3 regions of the Yersinia sp. 2541 StPb PI genome follow, and region 2 is predicted to be linked to each of the others. Evidence: predicted binding sites of a transcription regulator. Region 2 holds the regulator's gene; each other region holds the start of a gene.

Region 1 (6,433 bases), 1.2 Mb from region 2:
TTTTTAATTTCCAAACACAAATAACACCATATGCTAATGAAAAGGGTTATTTTAGCGAATGGACAGCAAATGGTGATAAGCAAATTTTTAATAAACGCGCGTGTATCGCGCTTCCAAATTATGCATAGTGTTTATTATGTGACTTTTATCTCATTACAAATGTAATGATAACAACAATATTTATATTTTTGTGACAAAAATACGGAATATTGCTCATCAATTCAGGTAAACTGCTCGACTTTCACTCAATCGATATTGCTTTGATACTTTCGCGCAGGTAACACTGATGAACATTATTCTGATGATTGCCATTACCACCGGCATTCTCTCGGGTGTCTGGGGCTGGGTAGCGGTCAGTTTAGGGCTAATCAGTTGGGCTGGTTTCCTTGGCTGTACCGCCTATTTCGCTTGCCCACAAGGTGGTTTAAAAGGATTACTGATTACGCTGTTAACCTGCCTGAGCGGGGTGTTCTGGGCGATGATGATTATCCAGGGCAGTGCCTTGCAACCGGAATGGACCATCCTTGGGTATGTTTTAACAGGGCTTGTGGCGTTTTTGATGTGCATCCAGGCCTGCCAGCAGTGGTTATCATTTGTTCCAGGTACTTTTATCGGCGCTTGCGCTACTTTTGCCGGTAATGGTAATTGGAAGCTGGTGGTTGCTTCATTGTTAGTCGGGGTGGTATTTGGCTACGCTATGAAGAACAGCGGGTTGTGGTTGGCGGCGCGGCGGGGTCAAGGGAGGCGCTCCTTGGGAGCGCCGGTTGATATTGATTAGATGATCCGGTTCGGTTGATAGTCGTTCAGGTTATCGGTTCGGTTGATAGATACCGGATCAGGTTTCGGTTGATAGTCGTTCAGTTATCACCTTACCTCTATCGCCTCAACCGAGCAGGAGGGCTAGCCGGCCCTCCTGCACCTGCGGCTTGCGCGAAATATTACTGCTATTCGCAGTGCCCTCCGGCAGTCGTTGGCCTTATCGAGCCAGCGCGATTCGCTCCTGCTCAAGCGCGCTTTTCGCCGAGGTATTCGTCCCGTCCTTGGGACTCACCCCTTCGGGGCCACTGCAAGCAGCGTTCAAATCTGCTCCCGGCAGATTTGTCCATGGCGGCTCACTCGGGCCATCGTCTTTGTCGGTAATATTCCTGATTGCGCTCAAGGTCAAAATCAAAACCTTGCTTTTAGGTTTTGACGTTTAAAGCACATTTGAGCTGCCGAGTGAAGAGTGTAGCAAGGGAAATCCGCCATGGACGGCGGATTTAGGCGTCACGCGGAGGGACCCGCGTAAAGCCGTCCCGCCAGCGAAATGATGAGTGAGGGGACCCGCGAAGTGGGCAAGCGATACGTGCGCTAGCGCAGGGGTTCCAAGGGGGTTACGCGCTTGTAACCCCTTTGGCGGTTGAGGCGCAGGAGGTCAAGTGAACACCGATCTCATGTCAACCGAACCGAAAATCTGGACGACTATCAACCGAAACCTGATCCGGTATCTATCAATCGAACCGATAATCTGAACGAATATCCCCCGAAACCTGCTCCGGTATCTATCAACCGAAATAATACCGAATCAGATAAGATGATTCGCCACTTTAACCACGATCTTACGAATCGGTGCGATGTCACCTAATGTTCCCATCGGGCGATGTAACTCGCCGGGGAACAGCAGGGCAATATCACCCGGCGCCAGTGTTAACAAGGTTTCGGTAGTAATACCTTCAAACAACCCATAATCCCGCTCGCTATCAAAATCCATCGTCGGGCGCTGGCCCTGTGTGGATGGCGACGCACCAATCACTTCACTACCTTCCAGCAAAATATGAATATCAATATAGTAACGGTGTAATTCAGGGGCTTGTTCATATAGTGGCTTGGTCGCGGCGATAATATGATTTAAGTAAATCTCACGCCCTTCGATTTCTTGCTCGCCCGCTGGCAGGTTAACCAAATCCATTTTGCAGATAGCCGCTAGGGTGCGGCGGATAACATCTGGATAGATTGGATTATTCGCCGCGCTTTTCAGTTCATCAAGTATCATAACTCTTCCTATATGCTTATGTGGCCCGCGCGTTTAGGCGCAATGACTCACGCTATTTTCATGCTCCAGCGCGGCAATACAGTGCTTAACCACACCGGCGACGTCGGGCGAAATATCTATCTGGATAACATCCGGTTCACTGATACCCGGTACTTCCAGGGTTGCGAATTGGCTTTGCAACAGGCTTTCAGGCATAAAATGCCCAGCGCGCTGCTGCATTCTGTGTAGCACCAAATCGTAATCACCGCTCAGCCACAGAAAACGTATCCCTTGATTGCCGGCACGCAAACGATCGCGATACTGCTTTTTCAGCGCCGAACAGACTAAAAAACCGACTTCATTTTTCTGTTGCAGGCTATAGGCCACATCACTTAACCGTTCTAACCAAGGGGCACGATCAACATCATTTAGCGGCTGACCTGAGGCCATTTTTTGGATGTTGGCGCGCGGGTGTAGGTCATCACCATCAATAAACTTGGCGTTAAGCGCTTGTGCCAGCGCTTGACCGACGCAGGATTTCCCCGTGCCGGATACGCCCATAACAATAATGCATTTCCCAGACATAATGTTCCTCTGTTCCCAGTCAATTGAAGCATTAACCAACGTTATTGATGGGACGAATAACGAAGGTCGCTAATCTCCCAATCACTTCAAGCGAAGGTTAAACTGCAACTAACATCCCGCCATCAACAAACAACAGATGACCATTCACGAAATCAGAGGCTTTGGAGGAGAGATAAACCGCAGCACCAATCAACTCTTCCGGGTCTCCCCAGCGAGCAGCCGGTGTCCGTTTACATAACCAATCAGTAAAGGCTTTATCATCTACCAACGCTTTTGTCATATCCGTTTTGAAATAGCCAGGTGCGATACCATTGACCTGAATATTATAGCGAGCCAGCTCAACACACATACCACGAGTTAGCATTTTTACCGCACCTTTAGAGGCGGCATAGGGGGTAATAGTGTCGCGGCCTAATTCGCTTTGCATCGAGCAAATATTGATAATTTTGCCGCGTTGACGTTTAACCATATAGCGGGATACGGCCTGTGAAACCAAGAATACGGACTTCTGGTTGACCGCAATCACGTCATCCCAATCTTTTTCTGGGAATTCAGTAAAGGCATGGCGGCGCTGAATGCCGGCATTATTAATTAAAATATCTATAGCACCGATGCTACTTTCTATTTGTTCAATGGCTTCATTAACCGCATCGTGATTAGTCACATTAAAGGCGGCAGCATGAGCAATAAAACCGCTAGCACGTAATTCCGCCACGGCTTTTTCCGCTCGTTCTGCGGTAATATCATTAATAATTATCTCTGCACCAAATTCGGCCAGGCCTTTCGCTAATAAAAAACCAATGCCTTGAGCAGATCCCGTAATTAATACTTTGCGGTTTTCTAACGAAAATAAATTCTTCATAATAAATTCCTGATGGAAATGGCGCTTATTAAGCGACATTATAAAATAAATATTATTGAATAATGACTGGGTGAAAACATGTGCATATCAAACCGTTTTCCGCTTGGGTAAACTGTGATGTAGATCACTTTAAATCATGTTACAACAAGCTGTTACCACATACGTGAGCGATATCCCCTTGATGAAGGGGAAATACTGCTGTTAGCCGGTTTTTTTGCTGTTTTATTGCAAGGTTTCAGTTTAACTTATTGATAATAAACTAGATTAATAATATGTCACCTGGCTGTTATTGTATTTTAAAGCAGTAACATGCTTTTCATTACACAAGCTAACAGTGCATAATCATATTACCCATTGCGCACTCTTGTTCCAGGTATTTGCCATGAAAAACCAGCGTGTTACGTTACAGGATATCGCGTTACTTGCAGGCGTGACCAAAATGACTGTCAGCCGCTACTTACGCACGCCGGAAAAAGTGGCTCCAGAGACGGCTGAGCGTATTGCTCAAGTGATGGCGGAGGTTAATTATGCTCCTGATTCTGAAGGGGAAAATGGTTTCAATCAAAAGATCCCGCGTATTGGTATCTTGATACCTTCCTTTAATAACCAGATTTTCTCTGACTTGCTGGCGGGTATTGAATCGGTAACCGCTGCCACCGGCTATCAAACGCTGGTGGTTAACTATAACTATGATAAAGAACGTGAGGAGCAGCAGATCGTTAATCTGTTGTCCTGTCAGATCTCAGGTCTGATACTCACTGATTCAGAACATACCTTACGTGCTGATAAGTATTTGAATGCAGCCGAAATTCCGGTTGCACAAGTGATGGATTTAGAGCCACAGTTCAACCGTATTACCGTTGGTTTTAATAATTATCAGGCTGCTTATGATATGACAGCGACACTATTGGCCAGTGGTAAGCAGAATATTGTCTATTTTGGCTCGATGTCAGATGTACGAGATCGCAAACGTTATCAGGGATATAGCCAGGCGATGATAGATACAGGATTTACGCCATTGCATATCACTCCTAATAAGGTCTCTTCTGTCTCGATCGGGGCTGGGATGCTAGCTCTGGCACGACAAATGTATCCGCAGGTTGATGCTATTTTCTGTACTAATGATGATATGGCCGTCGGCGTGTTACAAGAATGTCTGAAAATAGGCATGGCGATACCGGCTGAAATGGCAATTTCGGGTTTCCATGGCTTAGATATCGGCCAGGCAACCACCCCGGTGCTGGCCAGTGTTACCACCCCACGGTTTGAAATGGGTAAAGTTGCAGCGGAAATTCTGATTAAGAAAATAAATAAAATCCCTACAATTGAACAGGTTGACCTGCATTACCGCATTTCACTCGGTGGGACTATCTGATCTTCTTATCACCGCTAGCAGCCATGGTTCTGGATGATGGCTGCGAATCACTTTGGTCAATGGCCGCTAAATTATCCCTCCGTCAATCAATAACAAATAACGGCAACCGATAACATTTTACTTAGTTAATTCTATAAGTTCTTAACCGGCATTTGCCTGGCTGAAACAATTCAGCACTGGCAATGATAGGTCGATCACGTTACCGGTAACATGTTTTCTTAACATGATTTACAGTGACCTATATCACAAAATAAAACATTGAAAACGGGTCTTATAACGACATTCGCTGAATGGCTAAATCATCCGATGATTACCTGCCGCCATTCTGGTTTTTTATGATTTATTGACATGATCAGGTACCCGTAATGAAAAACAGCAAACAAGCCGTATTAATCATCGCTCCGGTAATGGACTATTTAACTGAAAAATTGGAGCAAACCTTTACTGTTCATAAACTCTTCCAGGTTACCGATCATGCTGAGTTTTTTGCAGAACAGGGGCAGAATATTAAAGGCATCGTGACCCGTGGTGATATTGGTGTCAGCAATGAGGTGTTGGCACTGTTGCCTGAAGTGCAGATAATCTCAATCTTTGGCGTCGGTACCGATGCGGTGGATTTAGCAACCACCCACGAGCGCAATATTATTGTTACTACCACTCCCGGTGTACTGACTGACGATGTTGCTGATACCGCGCTGGGGCTAATCATTGCGACTTCTCGTCGCCTGTGTCTGGCTGATAAATTCCTGCGTGCCGGACAGTGGCCGCACAGTACTTTGCCATTATCATCTAAGGTTACCGGCAAGCGTCTGGGGGTCTTTGGTATGGGGCAGATTGGCCAAGCCATTGCTCGCCGAGCGGCGGGGTTTGATATGCAAATTGCCTATACCGACAAAGCACACAACGAAACTCTGCCCTACCAATATATGCCTGATCTTATGAGTCTTGCCAGCCAAAGCGATATTCTGGTGGTCGCAATCTCGGGAGGGAAAGACAGTGCCGGTTTGGTGAATAAAACCGTTTTTGCTGCGATGCCTAATCACGCCATTTTGATCAATATTGCCCGGGGCAGTATGGTGAATCAGGATGATTTAATCCTTGCGTTGCAGCAGCAAAATATTGGTGGTGCGGGCTTAGATGTTTTTGCCGATGAGCCTAATGTGCCACCAGCATTGATCGAGATGGATAATGTGGTCTTGCTGCCACACATTGCTAGTGCAACGACGGAAACTCGAATTCAAATGAGCGATATTGTCTTCTCAAATATATTAGCCCATTTTTCTGGTGAAAAAGCCCCTACGGCGATCACCTATAAATAATAGATAATTACTTTTAATTAAATATTAAAAATGGCCAGTGAATTTTAATTAACACCAGAAAATAAACTTCTGTTTATTTGCTTGCGGCATTCCCTACACCATTATTCATGGTGCGGGTAATACTCTGCTATTATCATGAGGCGTGTTTATATGGACAGTAAGATCCCTAATGCCCGTTGGTTTCGCGTTATTGTTCCAATAATGATTGCTTGTATTATTTCTTTTATGGACCGGGTAAATATTAGTTTTGCATTACCTGGTGGTATGGAAAGTGATCTAGC
Region 2 (6,433 bases):
CTAAGAGCATGGCGCGGGACTTGGGGCGACAAATTTTGCGTGGTGTCTTGGGGTCAATTACCGGTGGGCGTAAGCGTTAACCTGATTTTTTGGATATGAAATGCTGCTATTGATCGATAATTACGATTCGTTTACTTACAACCTCTACCAGTATTTTTGTGAGTTGGGTGCTGAGGTGGTGGTTAAACGTAATGATGAGGTACAACTTGCTGATATTGAAAAGTTATCACCCTCACATTTGGTGATTTCGCCTGGCCCTTGCACGCCCAATGAGGCCGGAATTTCTTTAGCGGCCATCAACCATTTTGCCGGAAAGTTACCGATACTGGGTGTTTGCTTGGGGCATCAGGCACTAGGGCAGGCTTTTGGCGCACGTGTAGTGCGAGCGCGGCAAGTGATGCACGGTAAAACCACGGCTATTTGCCATAATGGTCAGGGGGTTTTTCGGGGGCTTAACCAACCGCTGACCGTGACCCGTTATCACTCTTTGGTGATTGCGACCGACTCATTGCCAGACTGTTTTGAACTGACCGCCTGGACGGAACATGAGGGAGTGATGGATGAGATTATGGGTATCCGTCATCGCACCTTGTCATTGGAGGGGGTGCAGTTCCATCCTGAGAGTATACTCAGCGAGCAAGGTCATCAATTATTAGATAATTTCCTTAAAAATTAGCTGGTTGAGTTGTATTTATTATTTAATTGTTTTTTTTGTTTGCCTGATTGTGATTTTTTATGCATATTTTGTGATTATATTTTCATATACCAATAATTGGTAACTCAATGGATTATACCCAAAGTAATTGGAGTTGCAGATAGGCAGCCCGCAAACGAATCCCGCTGAGCTTACACAGTCAAGTGATTCAGGTGACAAATCTGTCGGGAACAGATTTGAATGCTGCTTGCAGCGGCCTCGAAGAGGTGAGGCCCAGGGATGGGCCGAATAATGCGTGCAGCTAACAACCCTGTAGCTTCAAGTGCGAAGGGGATATCAGGGTGGACAGTATAATGGCGGATAAGTTAGCAGTAACTCGCAGTACATTCGATCAGGTTATTTTGCCTGTTTATGCACCAGCACAGTTCATTCCGGTAAAAGGGAAGGGCAGCCGAGTGTGGGATCAACAAGGCAAGGAATATATTGATTTTGCTGGTGGAATTGCGGTTACTGCTCTGGGGCATTGCCACCCGGCGCTGGTAGCGGCATTGCATCAGCAAGGTGAGACGTTATGGCATACCAGTAACGTTTTCACTAATGAGCCTGCACTTCGTTTGGCGCAAAAACTGATTGATGCCACCTTTGCGGATCGCGTGTTTTTTGCCAACTCGGGTGGCGAGGCAAATGAAGCGGCCTTTAAGCTGGCTCGTCATTATGCCATTGAACGTCATAGCCCCTATAAGACTAAAATCATTGCTTTCCATAATGCTTTCCATGGCCGCACCTTATTTACTGTATCGGTGGGTGGTCAGCCCAAGTATTCCGATGGTTTTGGCCCGAAACCTGCCGATATCATCCATGTGCCGTTTAATGATCTGGCTGCGGTGAAAGCCGTTATGGATGACCATACTTGTGCGGTGGTACTCGAACCCATTCAGGGAGAAGGGGGGATCACCTCTGCGACGCCTGAATTTCTACAAGGGGTGCGGGCTTTATGTGATCAGCATGATGCGCTGCTGGTATTTGACGAAGTACAAAGCGGTATGGGGCGTAGCGGCAAGCTGTTTACCTATATGCATTATGGTGTGACGCCAGATATTCTGACCACGGCGAAAGCCTTAGGTGGTGGTTTCCCTATCAGTGCGATGCTAACCACGGAAGAAATTGCGTCGGTAATGGCGGTGGGAACTCACGGCACCACCTATGGGGGCAATCCTCTGGCCTGTGCCGTCGCTGAGGCTGCTCTGGATGTGATTAATACCCCTGAGGTACTTAATGGTATTGAACAGCGCCACCGCCTGTTTGTGCAGGCGCTGCAAGAGATCAATAACAAGTATCACCTGTTTGACGATATCCGTGGCATGGGGTTATTGATTGGTGCCGAGTTAACGCCGCAATACCATGGCCGTGCGCGCGAGTTGCTGATGGCTGCGGCGGCTAATGGCTTGATGGTCCTCAATGCCGGGCCAAATGTGTTGCGGTTAGCCCCTTCATTAGTGGTGGAGCTGGATGATATCAAACAAGGAATGGCGCGGTTAGAGCAAGCCATCGCCAGTCTGGTCCAGGGTTAACTCAATTATGGAGAGGTATTTTGCCTCTCCATTGCTATACATGCTCCCGTAATCTCTGACTGCGCCAAATACCGTGATGGGGTTGTTGTTGCCAAGCCATGGCAGACACCGTATGCATCACGCTTAAGTGTGACAAAACCCGGCGTAAATTACGTTCCAACTCAGAAATTTGTGTGTCCGGTGTGACATCCGGCATCTGCACGAAATCGTTATTCCCCTCGCTGTTGTCTGACTCCAGCCGTTGCTGGCATTGCTGAATGGCTATCTCACAGAGTTGTAAATAATCTGCCGCCAGTTCGACGCTGAGCTGAATGTGATATTTACCTGGTACTGAACTCCCCAAGGGATAAGCCCGCGTCAGGATAGTCATCTCATTGATATGCCCAACAATCAACTCACTGTGAGTGGCCCATAATCGCATATCTGCCAAATATTTTGAGTTGAACCCCGGCTCTTGCATCGCCTGATTTAAGGAGCTTAACACGGTGTTACTGGCCTTATTTACTTCAATGCGTTTATAGGCCAGTTGGTTGATATCAGGCTCAGGCGTCAGCAGCAAGCGCAAAATCTTCTGATATGCCTCTAGCGCCTGATGGGCATTCTTACGCAGTAAACCGCTCTGCCACTGAGGCCACAGCCATAGGGCGCTGGCAAAGGCCAATGCGCAGCCAATTAAGGTATCTAGCAATCGCGGAACCAAGAAGTCAGCGCCTTCTCCGGTCAATAATTGCAAGATATAGACTGCGGTTATGGTTCTGCCAACAACAGATAGCCCGTAGTTTTTACGTTGAACCAGATAAGCGGCAAGGGTAATGAGCAGCATAATGCCAAGGGTGGCACCCTCTGGCATTGGCAGATGCAATAGACCAGCGGCCAATATCAGCCCAATCAAGGTGCCGAGTGCACGGTGATGGATTCGTACCTTGGTGGCGTTATAACCGTTCTGCGTTACCAGCATCACAGTAAGCAAAATCCAATAAGGTTTGGGTAGATGAATTAAGTTACCGATATAGCTACCTGCTGCCAGTGTTACGCCCAGACGAGCCGCTTCCCGCAGTGCACCTGATTTGAACGACAGATAGCTGATCAACGCCGGCCAGAAAGGTTGTGGTTGTTGGCTGGACATCAGGTCACGGTCATACAGTGGTCGCCGGTCACTCAATAGCTGGGTCACGTGGCTGATATGGTAGTAGTAGAATTGTGCGACCGGGTTGTCTGGGTGTGCCTGTGCGATGCTTGCCAGTTCTGTCAGACCATCATCGGCAGTGAAATGCTCATCAGCATGGTGGTGATAGAGAATGTCGTTGGCGATGCTGCGCATTTGAGCTGAGATTTTCTGGCAATTACGGCGTATCACGCTATCAATCTGTGTCTGCTCCATTAACTCTTGTGCTTTTTCTGGCTGAATCAGGGCCGCAGTAATGTGCTCTTGCAAATCGAGAGCCATTTGGAACAATCCCAACAACCGTTTCTGTTCTTTCTTCGTGGTGTTATGAATCAGATTAAATTGCTGATAAAGCTGATTAATCTTGTCCATAATCGCCTGTTGTCTGTCCAGCAGCGGCGGTATCGATTTTTCCGGCTCAAGGTGCTGAGCAAACAGGCTGTATTTGGTGTCACAATAATCGGCTAGTAAGCGATAAAGCTGACTCAAAGGTTCGCGAATCGGTTGATCCTTGCAGAGTCGGAACCATAACCCGTTAAACACCCCATACCACAGTGTCCCTACGGCACACAGCAACGGGGCTTGCCAGATCGGAGCGCGGCCCACCATGCTGAGGCTGAAAATAGCAGCAATCAGTGCCGCGGGTAACAAATGGCCATTCAATTGGCTAATCGCCCCACTCACTCCTAGAACTAATGCCAGGCTGAGCATGACAGCAGGCAACGGAATACCCCATAGCAGCAGTTGCTGGGTTAGGAAGCTACTCACAGTAAACAGCGCGCCGCCGACCAGCAGACGCCGGAAAAAATGTTGGTGTGGTGTATCCAGTGAGGCAATGTTGCAACAGGCGGGTATCAGAGAAAACATCAAGCCCAGCCGAAGTTCGCCGAGAGCGAACCCTAATGCTGCAGGCAGGCAGAGCACTAATGTTTGGCGTAGTGCGTAATTAACTTCAGGATGATAAATAAGCCGTTGCCATTTCATAAAGGCCCCAGAAATTTATTGATCACAAAAGATTAAAAAACTGATGCCGACAGTATCGGCACCAGTTTAGGGGGAATTAACGGGTGCCGTAGACGACAATCGTTTTACCGTGTGCGGAGATCAGGTTTTGATCTTCCAGCATTTTTAGTATCCGCCCCACGGTTTCGCGGGAGCAGCCAACTATCTGACCAATTTCCTGGCGGGTAATTTTAATCTGCATCCCATCTGGGTGGGTCATGGCATCAGGTTGTTTTGCCAGATTAAGCAGCGTTTGTGCAATACGCCCAGTCACATCAAGGAAAGCAAGGTTGCCCACTTTCTCAGATGTAATCTGTAAGCGACTCGCCATCTGTGAAGATAGGCGCATTAAAATATCTGGATTGACCTGAATCAGCTGACGGAATTTTTTGTAAGAAATTTCAGCCACTTCACAGGCGGTTTTTGCTCTAACCCAGGCGCTACGTTCTTGGCCTTCTTCAAATAATCCAAGTTCGCCGATGAAATCTCCCTGATTAAGATAGGAGAGAATCATCTCTTTACCTTCCTCATCTTTGATAAGCACCGCAACGGAGCCTTTCACGATGTAGTAAAGCGTTTCGGCCTTTTCACCTTGGTGAATCAGCGTACTCTTCGATGGATATTTGTGGATATGGCAATGAGACAGGAACCATTCGAGAGTCGGGTCTGTTTGTGGCTTGCCGAGAACCATTCGCTGTTATCCTCTGTTGTTATCGCTGCCTAACATAACAGGGCTCAGAGTTCCCTGTACGGCGTGCTTATAAAATACACTTTCTCGTAGCATATTAATTTGCTCAACTGCCGAAAGGTATAGCCAAGATACGTACCGGGTAGAAACCCTCCACTGAGTATTGAGAAGCTACCCTATTTAATTCTAGAAACAACACTTTCGGTTCTGTTTGTAGCACAGGATGAAGCCAGTGTCTTGTGTTGTATCGCTTCAGCATGATGAACATCGGGTTACATTGCCAGTTTGTAAATGAAAGGGTAGTCTGGATCAGAAAATTTAACCGGGAGCAAGAGTTATGCAGGCACGTGTAAAGTGGGTTGAGGGGCTGACATTTTTGGGTGAATCGGCATCAGGTCATCAGGTGTTGATGGACGGTAATGCTGGAGACAAAGCACCGAGTCCGATGGAAATGTTGTTAATGTCAGCAGGCGGTTGTAGCGCGATTGATGTGGTCTCTATTTTACAAAAAGGCCGCAATGATGTGCGTGATTGCGAAGTGACATTAACCTCGCAGCGTCGCGAAGAGGCACCGCGTCTATTTACGCAAATCAACCTGCATTTTATTGTCAGCGGCAAAGGTCTGACCGACAAAATTGTGGAACGAGCCGTTGAGCTGTCAGCAGAAAAGTATTGCTCCGTCTCACTGATGTTGGGTAAAGCGGCGACGATTACCCACAGTTTTGAGATCCGTGACATCGCCTAAGCAAACCCTTCGTACTTGAAGCTGCAGGGTTGTTAGCTGCGTTCGCTCACCCGAATCACTTACTTATGTAAGCTCATCGGGATGAGTTCGTTTGCCGCCTACCTGCAGCTCCAATTACTTTGGGTTGGGATAGAGTCAAATTATTTTTCTCTCTCTCCAGCCATTGCTATACTGCGGCTTCAAGAATGAAGGAGATTAACCGATTTTCTCCCCTTCCAGCAACTGCTGCACTAGCGGCGCCATAATCAGCTCCATTGCCAGCCCCATTTTTCCGCCGGGTACCACCAATGTATTGATATTAGAGATAAATGATCCTTGCAACATCGCTAGTAAGTAAGGGAAATCAATTTGATCCAAACCCCGGAAATGAATAACCACAAAGCTTTCATCCAGTGACGGAATCGCTTTGGCAGCAAACGGATTTGATGTGTCAACGGTTGGCACGCGCTGGAAGTTGATATGAGTGCGTGAGAACTGCGGCGTAATGTAGTTGATATAATCATCCATGGAGCGCACTACGGAATCCATCACCGCTTCACGCGAATGGCCGCGTTCGCCGGTATCGCGTACTAATTTCTGAATCCACTCCAGATTGACGATAGGTACC
Region 3 (6,433 bases), 590 kb from region 2:
CGGTTGATGTGTTAATCCGGTTACCGACAGCAAATTAATCACGCTGCCAATGAGATTCGAGTGAGTGTAATTAACTGCAAATATATTTGTCGCTGATTGAATTCACTGGTTATCTAGCTGAGGTCGACTGAGTTGTCATAAATAATTTGCCATGTATATCTTAGGAGGCACTGTGAAGTTGAAGACATTGGCTTTGGCCGCAATGATGGGATTAGGGACGTTACCTTTGGCGCTACAAGTTCAGGCAGCCGAAGTGCCAGAAGGGCCGCATGTTGTCACCTCCGGTACCGCCAGTGTTGATGCGACACCGGATATTGCCACTATCGCTATTGAAGTCAGTGTATCTGCCAAAGATGCGGCAGATGCCAAAAAACAGGCGGATACCAGGGTCGCGCAATATTTTGATTTCTTACGTAAAAGTGGCATTGAAAAGAAAGATATCAATGCTGCCAATATTCGTACTCAACCTGAATACGATTACCAGAAAAGCGGTGAAGCGGTCTTGAAGGGATACCGTGCCGTGCGCCAGGTTCAGGTAACATTACGCCAACTGGATAAGTTGAATGAGCTGCTAGATGGTGCGCTGAAGTCTGGTCTAAACGAGATCCGTGCGGTGGAACTCGGGGTAGCAAACCCGGACACATACCGTGAGCAGGCGCGTAAAAAAGCCATTGAAAATGCTATCAGCCAGGCAGGATCATTGGCTGATGGATTCAAAGTTAAACTTGGGCCGGTCTACAGCATTCGTTACCACGTCGCTAACTACCAGCCTATGCCGGTAGCACGCATGTTTAAAAGCGCTGAAGCGGCACCAGCCACCGATGCCGCACAAACTTACGAACAGCAGACCATCCATTTTGATGATCAGGTTGATGTCGTGTTTGAACTCCAAACTGCGACCAGTACCGCTAAATAAATCAATCCTGCCGTAATACCTGACGCCCATAAGACAACAGGGCGTCAGTCACCTTTCTCATAGTTCTGCTTTCCGGTGCAAACCGGTGCCAGAACAGCATTCGTCGTTGCAGTAATCCTGGCGTCAGATTGATTAATTCGCCTGAAGCTAGCTCTTTCTCGATTTGCAGATGCGGGATCATACAACAGGTGGTTCCTTGTCGCGCTAACTGCACAAAAGCTTCGGAAGAGTTAACAATATGGCAGGGCACGCTGCCCGGTGATAAATCAAAGTTCTGCTGTAAAAACGCCTGATGCATATCATCCAGATGGTCAAACGCCACCGCTGGCGCTTTCAACAATGCCGAGCGGGTTACGCCATTAGGGAAATAACGCTCAGCGAAAGGTTTGGAGGCGACAAACAGGTAATCCAGCGCACCGAGTTGATCAACCAGACAACTGGGGAGCGGTTGAGGTTGGATACTGACAGCACCCACAACCTCGCCGCGACGTAACCGTTCCTGAGTTCGAGTCTCATCCTCGACTTGTAAATTCAGCCGGATAGGGGAATCAGCCAGCACCGGTTTCAATGCCGGTAGCAACCAGGTCGCCAAACTGTCGGCGTTCACTGCCAGCGACAATAACAGTGGTGTATCTCCGCCATTATCATTGCCCAGCCACTCTTCTTCCAGTAACTCAACCTGATGCAGTAACGCGAGCAGTTTCTGCCCTTGTTCGGTAGGCCGTGGTGGCACGGTGCGCACCAGCAGCGGTTGTCCAAACAGATTCTCCAACTGCTTGATGCGTTGAGATACCGCCGATTGGGTGATGCAAAGTTTTTGTGCAGCGCGTTCAAAACCGCGTTCACGGATCACCGCGTCCAGCGCTTGTAGCGTACGGTAGTCTGGGCGTTTCATCGGAGTCATCTCTCCAAATATTAAGTCGATACAGCACTATGCCACATTTTAGCCAGTTTGTTATGACAGGATGCCAAGGTGTCAGCCACAAATAAACCGGCATAACTGTGATCCGGCTAGAATTAACTACCACGCGAGTTGGCTTTATTCACACAATCACCACTGCGGATGCTCTATAATGACCTCAGGTTTTCTTTCACATCAAGGCGTGAACTTACCATGACTCAGGATGAACTTAAAAAAGCAGTGGGCTGGGCAGCATTAGATTATGTAAAACCTGGTACCATCGTTGGGGTCGGCACTGGCTCGACCGCAGCACATTTTATTGACGCACTTGGCTCCATCAAAGGCCAGATAGAGGGGGCGGTTTCCAGCTCTGATGCCTCTACTGCCAAACTGAAAAGTTACGGCATCCACGTATTCGATTGTAATGAAGTGGATGTATTGGATATCTATGTTGATGGCGCTGATGAAATTAACGACCAGATGCAGATGATCAAAGGCGGTGGTGCTGCGCTGACCCGCGAGAAAATCATTGCTGCTATTGCTCGTCAGTTTATCTGCATCGCGGATGCGTCCAAGCAGGTTGCTATACTGGGTAAGTTCCCGCTGCCGGTTGAAGTTATCCCAATGGCCCGCTCTTATGTGGCTCGTGAACTGGTTAAGCTGGGTGGCTTACCGGAGTATCGTCAGAACGTCCTGACTGATAACGGCAACGTTATTTTGGATGTCCACAATCTGAGTATTTTGGATGCCATTGCGTTAGAAAATAAAATCAATGGTATTGCCGGTGTCGTTACGGTCGGCCTATTTGCTAATCGGGGGGCTGATGTGGCACTGATTGGCACTGCCGACGGCGTTAAGACCATAAAATTAAAGTGATCGGTTAACTCGCTCTCAGGATGAGGTTCGCTACTTCATCCTGAAAGTTTTTTTGCCTTTAAATATCTTTTCTTAAAATCGCTAAATTTGGTGATATATATCACATTTCTTCATTTCGTTTTATTAACCTGCCATTAACCCTCTTCACGCCAGTTTTTTATTCCATAAATTAACATTGACACTGATTGTTATGCTGGCTGGCAGGCAATCGTTTGTATTGCTGCCCGCGTAATATTTGTTATGTTGACAGGGTGCTGACCGGATTCATTCGATAGCGGCAGCCACATCTGAAGTCTGAAAATAGGGTCGGGGACATGGCAAAAGTATCACTGGAGAAAGACAGAATTAAGTTTCTGTTAGTGGAAGGGGTGCACCAGAGCACGGTTGATAATCTGCGTGCAGCCGGTTATAGCAATATTGAATATCATAAAGGTGCCTTAGACACCGAATCACTGAAAGCATCGATCAAAGATGCTCACTTCATCGGCATTCGATCGCGTACGCATCTGTCTGAAGAAGTTTTTGCGGCAGCAGAAAAATTAGTCGCAGTAGGTTGTTTCTGTATCGGTACCAATCAGGTTGATTTAAAAGCGGCTACCAAACGCGGTGTGCCGGTATTCAATGCACCTTTCTCCAATACCCGTTCGGTAGCTGAAATGGTACTGGGCGAGTTACTGCTGATGTTCCGGGGCATTCCATCGGCTAACGCCAAAGCTCACCGTGGTGAGTGGAACAAGCTGGCGGTGGGTTCCTATGAAGCCCGTGGCAAGAAGCTGGGCATTATCGGTTATGGTCATATCGGTACCCAACTCGGGATTCTGGCAGAGAGTGTCGGGATGAAAGTATTTTTCTACGATATCGAAAATAAACTGTCGTTAGGGAATGCACAGCAGGTGCGTCACCTGTCTGATCTGCTGAATATGAGTGATGTGATTAGCCTGCATGTGCCGGAAAACCACTCCACTAAAAACATGATTGGCCCTGAACAGTTGGCTCTGATGAAGCCGGGTGCGATGCTGATTAACGCCTCACGCGGTACCGTGGTCGATATCCCGGCCTTATGTGATGCGTTGGCCAGCAATCATTTGGCAGGCGCGGCAATCGACGTATTCCCTGAAGAGCCTGCAACTAATAAGGACCCGTTCAATTCACCCTTGTGCGAGTTTGATAATGTGTTGCTAACACCACATATTGGTGGTTCCACTCAGGAAGCGCAGGAAAATATCGGTGATGAAGTGGCAGGTAAGCTGGCGAAGTATTCCGACAACGGCTCAACGCTGTCTGCGGTCAACTTCCCTGAGGTTTCTCTGCCTGCTCACGGCGATAATACTCGCCGTCTGTTGCATATCCATGAGAACCGCCCAGGCATCCTGACCAGCATTAACAAAATCTTTGCCGAACAGAATGTCAACATTGCGGCACAGTATCTGCAAACCAGTGCTGAAATCGGTTATGTCGTCATTGATGTTGAGACTGATGATGCGGAAAATGCAGAAAAAGCATTGCAGGCGATGAAGGCGATCCCGGGAACTATCCGTGCTCGTTTGCTTTACTAATAACTATTTGTATTGAATGACTAAACACCCGCTATCTATAAAATATCGGGTGTTTTTTTATTTTGCAGGATTATCTCTTACCACTGCCACACTTTTGTTGGTGTCACTATCTCTGGCAATGGTACATCCCAAAGCTCACAGGGCAAGTGCTCTACCCATTGGCAATCATGGGCCAGGCCAATAGGATAAGGGCGCCCTTGCTGCCAGTGTTGCAGCGTACGGTCATAAAAGCCACCACCCATACCTAAACGTTGCCCGAGGCTATCAAACGCCACTAACGGGGTTATTACCATATCCAATTGGTTTAGTGGCAGAACTTCTCGCACATCTAATTGTGGTTCAAGGATTTTCAGGCGATTACGGATAAGCGTGCTATCAGGGCGATAACGCAGAAATAATAAATTACCGGGGCTGAAAGGGTGCAAAACCGGCAGATAAACCTGTTTTTGTTGCTGCCATAGCAGCTCAATAATGGGGCGGGTATTGAGTTCACCATCGAAGGAGAGGAACACGGCAATGGTGTTAGCCTGACGGATTCTGTCATGCTCAGCGATATGCTTTGCCGCCAGATGCGCTGACTGATGCTGTTGTTCCGCAGTCAACAGACGCCGACGTTCACGAATCTCACTACGAATCTTTTGTCGCTCAAGGGCATATTGCGCAGTCAAAGGCATATTATTTATTCAAAAATATGTTGTTAATTTAAAGGATAATTTTTTGATTAAAAAGACATTTTATTGATTCGGAAGATATATTGCTGATGCCAGTAGACAGCCAATGTAAAACGAACGTGATAACCCCAAATGCTGGTTAATCGATAAAGAGGGGATCTCCGAGATGCCGCCGCAGGCTGTAACCCTTGAACCCATGGTTCAAGGTGAACGCAGCGTCGCAACCTTAAGGCTTCTCGGCGGACCGAGCATGCGCACCAGTTACGGAGTCACTACATTCTGTTGGTATTAAATATCGGCTCAGGGGACTGGCCCGCTGGCAAACACCTCAGAGAAATTTTTTACTCACTGCTGAATCTATCATTCAACAGAGATTTATTCAAACTGTGCATCCTGACGTTCAGAGATGCGACCTTGTTCAAGCAACGCCTGTTCAATGGTCTGTTGTAACATCCGAATACGTTGCTCCATATTGGATGCATAGTCACGGGTTTTCAACCTTTCCTGAGCTAATTCGTGACAGACATTCAATGCTGCGATAAAAACTAACTGCTCAGTATTTGTGACTCTAGTGCGAACTTTGAGATCTTGCAACCGTTGGTTAAGATCTTCTGCTGCCATGTTCAACGCGTCTTGTTGTTCTGGCGGACAATTGACTCTTAACGAGCGACCAAAAATTTGAATATCTACCGGTTGTGCAGACATGCCACCTTCCTGACTAATTTTCGCGCCAACCTTGTAAACCAGAGGCAAAATGCTCGTAGTTGCAAAGCGGGCGTCACTATATATATCTCGATACCAAGATTCAACCCCTAATACCCGTTGGGTATTAGGGTCTAGCGCGTTGCGTTTTCTGGTATAGCGACCTTTCTTGGTGGTAGCATAACACGAACTTATCCTGCCAACGATGACCAATACGCATGTCTATAGAGAATACATTACCAACTTACCAATCACTTGCCTTGGCGTTAAGCCAGCAAGCGGTAGCATTAACCCCCGCAGAAATGCATGGCCTGATCAGCGGCATGCTCTGTGGTGGCAGTAAAGACAATGGCTGGCGCACGCTGGTACATGACCTGACCAATGAGGGCGTTGCCTTTTCACAAGCGTTGGGATTGCCGTTACAACAGTTACATGAAGCAACACAAGAAGCGCTGGAGAACGAAGGTTTTATGTTCCAGTTGCTTATCCCTGAAGGGGACGATATCTCGGTTTTTGACCGTGCTGACGCATTATCAGGTTGGGTCAACCATTTCCTGTTAGGTTTGGGTATGTTGCAACCGAAATTGGCGCAGGTGAAAGATGAAGTGGGTGAAGCCATTGATGATTTACGTAATATTGCCCAATTAGGCTACGACGAAGATGAAGATCAAGAAGAGCTGGCTCAATCATTAGAAGAAGTTATTGAGTATGTGCGTGTGGCGGCTATTTTGTGCCATATCGAATTTACTCAACAGAAGCCGACTGCACCAGAGATGCGTAAGCCAACACTACATTAAATGATATGGTGTAA

The links. Region 2 encodes CRP, which controls carbon source genes, mostly activating them, when cyclic AMP is high. Its sites were predicted from a motif close to ATGTGANNNNNNTCACAT; they were not measured.
Region 1: the regulator CRP is predicted to act here: its motif matches at 3,571-3,588, upstream of idnO (gluconate 5-dehydrogenase).
Region 3: the regulator CRP is predicted to act here: its motif matches at 2,782-2,799, upstream of serA (phosphoglycerate dehydrogenase).

What each region holds. Positions count from the first base shown of each region.
Region 1 is NZ_JAZGQB010000001.1:1,521,394-1,527,826, forward strand. Features, by position in the region: gene V1953_RS06720 (hypothetical protein) at 1-128, shown strand, start outside; gene V1953_RS06725 (DUF1097 domain-containing protein) at 287-778, shown strand; gene V1953_RS06730 (YhcH/YjgK/YiaL family protein) at 1,565-2,032, opposite strand; gene V1953_RS06735 (gluconokinase) at 2,066-2,596, opposite strand; gene idnO (gluconate 5-dehydrogenase) at 2,694-3,458, opposite strand; gene V1953_RS06745 (substrate-binding domain-containing protein) at 3,841-4,833, shown strand; gene V1953_RS06750 (2-hydroxyacid dehydrogenase) at 5,199-6,152, shown strand; gene V1953_RS06755 (MFS transporter) at 6,303-6,433, shown strand, end outside.
Region 2 is NZ_JAZGQB010000001.1:276,780-283,212, forward strand. Features, by position in the region: gene V1953_RS01075 (helicase HerA-like domain-containing protein) at 1-80, shown strand, start outside; gene V1953_RS01080 (aminodeoxychorismate synthase component II) at 101-676, shown strand; gene argD (bifunctional acetylornithine/succinyldiaminopimelate transaminase) at 1,009-2,226, shown strand; gene V1953_RS01090 (YccS/YhfK family putative transporter) at 2,261-4,375, opposite strand; gene crp (cAMP-activated global transcriptional regulator CRP) at 4,452-5,084, opposite strand; gene V1953_RS01100 (OsmC family protein) at 5,419-5,826, shown strand; gene V1953_RS01105 (phosphoribulokinase) at 6,022-6,433, opposite strand, start outside.
Region 3 is NZ_JAZGQB010000001.1:865,448-871,880, forward strand. Features, by position in the region: gene V1953_RS03680 (oxidative stress defense protein) at 173-916, shown strand; gene V1953_RS03685 (LysR family transcriptional regulator ArgP) at 918-1,811, opposite strand; gene rpiA (ribose-5-phosphate isomerase RpiA) at 2,031-2,693, shown strand; gene serA (phosphoglycerate dehydrogenase) at 3,008-4,249, shown strand; gene V1953_RS03700 (5-formyltetrahydrofolate cyclo-ligase) at 4,327-4,923, opposite strand; RNA gene ssrS (6S RNA) at 5,075-5,258, opposite strand; gene zapA (cell division protein ZapA) at 5,296-5,625, opposite strand; gene V1953_RS03715 (YecA/YgfB family protein) at 5,841-6,419, shown strand.